One region of the Pantoea sp. X-Soil-ISGK-259 genome, then DNA from elsewhere that is predicted to be linked to it. Evidence: predicted binding sites of a transcription regulator. Region 1 holds the regulator's gene; the other holds the start of a gene.

Region 1 (3,422 bases):
AGATGTCAGTCTGCAGGTAAAGTCCGGCGAGATTGTCGGCCTGCTGGGTCCGAACGGCGCCGGTAAGACCACCACCTTTTACATGGTGGTCGGTATTGTCCCGCGTGACGCTGGCCGTATCATTATTGATGATGAAGATATCAGTATCCTGCCGCTGCATGCCCGAGCGCGTCGTGGCATCGGCTATCTGCCGCAGGAGGCCTCCATTTTCCGTCGCCTCAGCGTCTACGATAACCTGATGGCGGTACTGCAGATTCGTGATGATCTGACAGAAGAGCAACGCCAGGATCGCGCCCGTGAGCTGATGGAAGAGTTTCACATCGAGCACCTGCGCGACAGCATGGGTCAGGCGCTGTCGGGTGGTGAGCGACGTCGTGTTGAGATCGCACGCGCACTGGCCGCTAATCCTAAATTTATCCTGCTGGATGAGCCTTTTGCCGGTGTTGACCCGATCTCCGTTATCGACATCAAGAAAATCATTGAGCATCTGCGTGACAGCGGCCTCGGCGTGCTGATTACCGACCATAACGTGCGTGAAACCTTAGCGGTCTGTGAGCGGGCTTATATTGTCAGCCAGGGACACCTGATTGCGCATGGCACACCCAATGAAATTCTTGCGGATGAGCAGGTTAAGCGGGTTTATTTGGGTGAAGAGTTCAGACTCTGATAAGGTGTCGTTAATACCGATGTTTACCTGGGAACTACCATCCTGTCTATGAAGCAAGGTCTACAACTCAGGTTCAGCCAACAGCTGGCAATGACTCCACAGTTGCAACAGGCGATTCGTCTGCTGCAACTCTCTACGCTTGAACTCCAGCAGGAGTTACAGCTTGCACTCGAAAGCAATCCGCTGCTTGAGCAGACTGATCTGCATGAAGAGATCGACTCCAGGGAATCGCCGGAGTCTGAGGCGCTGGATACACGCGAAGCGCTTGAGCAGAAAGAGATGCCCGATGAACTGCCGCTGGATGCCACCTGGGATGAGATCTACACGGCGGGCACGCCTTCCGGCACTGGCACCGATTATCAGGATGATGAGTTACCGGTTTATCAGGGTGAAACGACACAGTCACTGCAGGACTACCTCATGTGGCAGGTTGGATTGACGCCTTTCAGTGATACCGATCGCGCTATTGCCACCTCTATCGTCGATGCTATCGATGACACCGGATATCTCACCGTTTCGCTTGAGGAGATCCTGGACAGTATCGGCAACGATGATCTCGAAGTGGATGAAGTTGAGGCGGTGCTGAAACGCATCCAGCGTTTTGACCCAATGGGTGTTGGTGCGCGCGACCTGCGTGACTGTCTGCTGGTGCAGCTGTCGCAATATGCGCCCGACACACCGATGCTGGCAGAAGCACGCCTGATCGTCAGCGAGCATCTCGACCTGCTGGCCAATCACGATTTCCGTAGCCTGATGCGAGTGACGCGCCTCAAAGAGGATGTACTGAAAGAAGCGATGGTGCTGATTCAGTCGCTGGACCCGCGTCCGGGTCAGTCGATCAATACCAGCGAGCCAGAATATGTCATTCCCGATGTCCTGGTGCGTAAAGTTGGCAGTCGCTGGACGGTTGAACTCAATGCCGACAGCTTGCCACGCCTCAAGATCAATCAGCACTATGCGGCAATGGGCAGTTCAGCGCGCAACGACAGCGACAGTCAGTTTATCCGCAGTAATCTGCAGGAAGCCCGCTGGCTGATTAAGAGTCTGGAAAGCCGCAATGATACGCTGCTGAAAGTAACGCGCTGCATTGTTGAGCAACAGCAGGCGTTTTTCGAGCAGGGTGAAGAATTTATGCGTCCGATGGTGCTGGCAGATATCGCCCAGGCTGTTGAGATGCATGAATCGACCATTTCTCGCGTGACTACGCAGAAGTATCTGCACAGTCCCCGTGGCATTTTTGAACTAAAGTACTTTTTCTCCAGTCATGTGAATACGGAAGGTGGAGGCGAAGCCTCCTCAACCGCGATTCGTGCGCTGGTGAAAAAATTAATTTCGGCGGAAAATCCAGCCAAACCCTTGAGCGACAGTAAACTGACCTCAATGTTATCTGATCAGGGGATTATGGTGGCACGGCGTACCGTCGCCAAATATCGTGAGTCTTTATCCATCCCGCCATCGAACCAGCGTAAACAACTGGTTTGAAAGAAATGAGAAGGAAGACCTATGCAGCTGAACCTGACCGGGCAACATGTTGAAATCACACCGCCTCTGCGTGAGTTCGTCAACGGGAAATTTGCCAAACTGGAACACTATTTTGAACATATCAATCAGGTCTATATTGTCCTGAAAGTTGAGAAAGTCACTCAGGTGGCTGATGCAACACTTCACGTGAATGGTGGCGAGCTGCACGCTACATCGGAAGCGGAAGATATGTATGCGGCAATTGATGGGCTGATCGACAAGCTGGCCCGTCAGCTGACCAAACACAAAGATAAACTGAAAAAACACTAATCTTCACGCTAGCAACGCGCGCCTGGCGCGCAGAGCCGACAGGATGGGGCGGATAATCCGCCCCGTTTTGTCATCTGAGCAGGCGCAGCTTGTCTCAGAGGTAATGACGCGCTGGCGGCGAATGGCCTGGTGAACACGCAAGTGAAATGATAATGAACAACGATCTTACACTGGAATTGAGCACAGTGCTTTCGCCAGACTGCACCCGCAGCGGCGTACACTGCCAGAGCAAAAAACGTGCGCTGGAAATCATCAGCGAACTGGCCGCTAAGCAGCTCAACCTGCCGCACCAGACGCTTTTCGAAGCGATCCTGACCCGCGAACGCATGGGCAGTACCGGTATTGGCAATGGGATTGCGATCCCTCACGGCAAGCTGGAAGAGGATACGCTGCGCGCGGTTGGGGTCTTTATCAGCCTCGAACAGCCGATTGCATTTGATGCCGTCGACAACCAGCCGGTCGATCTGTTGTTTGCTTTACTGGTCCCGGCCGACCAGTGCAAAACACACCTGCACACCCTGTCACTGGTGGCGAAACGTCTGGCAGATAAAACGGTCTGCCGTCGTCTGCGCGCTGCCCAAAGTGATGAAGAGCTCTACGCCATTATTACGGAAATCCAGACAGAGCAGTAACACGTCTTTACCGGCCAGGTGCCGGTTTTAAAACGGGAGAAAAGGTCATGGTGCTGATGATCGTTAGCGGTCGTTCAGGCTCGGGGAAGTCAGTGGCGCTCCGTGCGCTGGAAGATATGGGGTTCTACTGTGTTGATAACCTGCCGGTCGTGCTACTGCCCGAGTTAGCTAACTCGCTGGCGGAGCGTAATATTTCGGCAGCAGTCAGCATTGATGTGCGTAACATGCCAGAATCTCCGGAAATTTTTGAAACCGCGCTGAATAACCTGCCTGACTCATTTTCACCTCAGCTGCTGTTCCTGGACGCCGATCGTAATACGCTGATTCGTCGG
Region 2 (3,422 bases), 3.6 Mb from region 1:
GGATCGGGCAGGGCACGTGATAAAAGCTGTGCCGCGCCGCGCAACCCTCCCAGCGGATTTTTAATCTCATGAGCCAGACCACGAACCAGATCGCGAGCGGCCACCTGCTGAGCGTGCTGTAACTGCTCCTGACTGAGCCGACGCTGATTATCCATCGGCGCCATTTCCATCAGAATTAAGCCATCGGGTAATCGCTGGGCGGTCAGCGACATAATGTGTGCACGACCATCAACGACCAGCGTAACCTCACTGTCAGTGAATCCCTGGCCAGCCTCAAGACTCTCGCGCATCACCTCAATATTCAGCGAAAAGTAGCCGGTTAATTCCGGTAACGGCGTGCCGAACAGCTTGCGTGAGCTTTGCGCCAGTAATTGCTGCGCCGCCGGGTTGGCGTAATGGATAACCAGATCGTTATCCACCAACAAAATACTGTTGATTAAAGCATTGAGAATCTGCCCTGCATCGGGCAGAGAGCCAGTTGCCATAAAACGTACCTCTGCACCAATCAGGTGCATTTTAGTCTTAAAGCCGTAAGGAGGGCGAATGAACGGTAAATTCGCGGAGAAAAAAGCCCATCCGAAGATGGGCTAAAAGTTTCCACGGCAACAAAATCGTTTGACCAGTTAAACGCTGTAGTAAAGCTCGAACTCAACCGGGTGTGGCGTCATGCGAACGCGATCCATCTCAGCTTTACGCAGTTCGATGTAAGCATCGATCGATTCGTCAGTGAATACACCGCCGCGGGTCAGGAACTCGCGATCTTCGTTCAGTGAATTCAGCGCTTCTTCCAGAGAGCCCGCAACTTTTGGAATCTCAGCTTCTTCTTCCGGTGGCAGGTCATACAGGTTCTTGTCCATCGCATCACCAGGATGGATTTTGTTGATGATGCCATCCAGGCCAGCCATCAGCAGTGCGGTGAACGCCAGGTATGGGTTAGCCGCTGGGTCCGGGAAGCGCGCTTCGATACGACGGGCTTTCGGGCTGGCAACCACCGGAATACGGATTGACGCTGAACGGTTACGGGCAGAGTAAGCCAGCATAACCGGTGCTTCATAACCCGGAACCAGACGCTTGTAAGAGTTCGTGGTCGGGTTCGCCAGTGCGTTAATTGCTTTAGCGTGCTTGATGATGCCCCCGATGTAGAACAGCGCCATTTCAGACAGGCCGCCGTACTTATCGCCGGCAAACAGGTTCTGGCCACCTTTAGAGAGTGACATATGGCAGTGCATGCCTGAACCGTTGTCGCCAAACATTGGCTTCGGCATAAAGGTCGCGGTTTTGCCGTAAGCATGAGCAACGTTATGGACGACATATTTGTAGATCTGAATTTCGTCAGCTTTTTTGGTCATGGTATTGAAGCGGGTAGCCACTTCGTTCTGACCCGCAGTCGCCACTTCGTGGTGATGCGCTTCAACAACCAGGCCCATCTGCTCCATGGTCAGACACATGGCAGAACGGATGTCCTGTGATGAGTCGACTGGTGGAACCGGGAAGTAGCCGCCTTTCAGACCTGGACGGTGACCTTTGTTACCGCCTTCGTACTCTTTACCGGTGTTCCATGCCGCTTCGATATCGTCGATAGCCACATGTGAACCGGAAGTCGATGAACCGAAACGGATGTCATCGAACAGGAAGAATTCTGGTTCTGGTCCAAACAGCACGGTATCCGCGATGCCGGAAGAGCGCAGGTAATCTTCAGCGCGTTTTGCGATAGAACGTGGATCGCGGTCGTAGCCCTGCATAGTGCCTGGCTCAAGGATGTCACAACGGATAATGAGCGTAGAATCTTCGAAGAAAGGATCCATGACTGCCGTGGTAGCGTCAGGCATCAGCACCATGTCTGATTCGTTAATGCCTTTCCAGCCGCCAATAGACGAACCATCGAACATTTTGCCTTCTTCGAAGAAGTCAGCGTTAACCTGGTGAGCAGGGATAGTAACGTGCTGTTCTTTACCTTTGGTATCGGTAAAACGCAGGTCAACAAACTTAACTTCATGCTCGTTCATCATCGAGAGAACGTGTTCAGCGGACATACTCAACTCTCCTGGAAATGGTCTTTCATTATCTACATGGCGAGGAAACGTCTTTTCCGGAATTCGCAGCGGGAAAACAACTCCCTGACTACCCGCTTCCGGCACGCTCTTCAACCGACATCTGACTGGCGATTACGCTTGATTTAGATAAAGCGAATTCTGTGCCAACTTTTCTGATGCTGCTTAAATCGCCTTGTGATGCACCTTTTTGTCATAAAGCACCTGCACCAGGATGGTCCTTGTGCACTAAAGTGGTGCTTTGTGACGATTTATTAGCACTATTTTGGTGCATAAGACCAACTTAGTGCATTTTCTGCACCGGGAACAGGGCAAATTTGCACCTATCTAATAAACTTTCAGTGAAAAGTGTGATGGTGTTCAGTCTTCCGCTTAATCAGTGTACAATAACGCGCTATTTCTAATGCCTGAGGCAAAGCTGTGATCGAAAATTTGCGTAACATCGCCATCATCGCGCACGTTGACCATGGAAAGACCACCCTGGTTGACAAACTGCTGCAACAATCCGGTACTTTTGATGCCCGTACCGAAGCAACAGAGCGCGTGATGGACTCCAATGATTTGGAGAAAGAGCGTGGGATTACCATCCTCGCAAAAAACACCGCCATTAAGTGGAATGACTACCGTATCAACATCGTTGATACCCCAGGACACGCCGACTTCGGTGGTGAAGTTGAGCGCGTCATGTCCATGGTGGACTCGGTGCTGCTGGTTGTAGATGCGATGGATGGCCCTATGCCGCAAACCCGCTTCGTGACCAAAAAAGCGTTCGCGCATGGTCTGAAGCCGATTGTGGTTATCAACAAAGTAGATCGCCCTGGTGCGCGTCCGGATTGGGTTGTGGATCAGGTATTTGACCTGTTCGTTAACCTGGATGCGACTGACGAGCAGCTCGACTTCCCTATCATTTTCGCCTCTGCGCTGAATGGTATCGCGGGTCTTGAGCACACCGACATGGCTGACGATATGACCCCGCTGTATCAGGCAATCGTTGACCACGTTGCGCCTCCGCAGGTTGAGGCTGATGCGCCACTGCAGATGCAGATCTCTCAGCTGGACTACAACAACTACCTGGGCGTGATCGGCATTGGCCGCATCAAGCGCGGTAAAGTTAAGCCGAACCAGCAAGTCACTATCGTTGATAGCGAAGGCAAAACCCGTAACGGTAAAGTCGGTAAAGTCCTGACTCACCTGGGTCTTGAGCGTATCGACAGCGATCTGGCTGAAGCGGGCGATATCATTGCTATCACCGGTCTGGGCGAGCTGAACATCTCTGACACCATCTGTGATCCACAGAATGTGCAGGCGCTGCCAGCACTGAGCGTTGATGAGCCAACCGTAACCATGTTCTTTAACGTCAACACCTCACCG

Evidence for each region. The regulator sigma-54, encoded in region 1, starts transcription at its own class of promoters, with help from an activator protein. The targets are predictions, from matches to a motif close to GTTGGCACANNTTTCGCTNT.
Region 2: glnA (glutamate--ammonia ligase) is a predicted target of sigma-54. The motif match lies at 2,183-2,202, and genes of this name have one in related genera.

Annotation. Positions count from the first base shown of each region.
Region 1 is NZ_AP035986.1:425,605-429,026, reverse strand. It holds gene lptB (LPS export ABC transporter ATP-binding protein) at 1-667, shown strand, start outside; gene rpoN (RNA polymerase factor sigma-54) at 716-2,149, shown strand; gene hpf (ribosome hibernation promoting factor) at 2,171-2,458, shown strand; gene ptsN (PTS IIA-like nitrogen regulatory protein PtsN) at 2,611-3,090, shown strand; gene rapZ (RNase adapter RapZ) at 3,138-3,422, shown strand, end outside.
Region 2 is NZ_AP035986.1:3,981,787-3,985,208, reverse strand. It holds gene glnL (nitrogen regulation protein NR(II)) at 1-485, opposite strand, end outside; gene glnA (glutamate--ammonia ligase) at 624-2,033, opposite strand; gene typA (ribosome-dependent GTPase TypA) at 2,472-3,422, shown strand, end outside.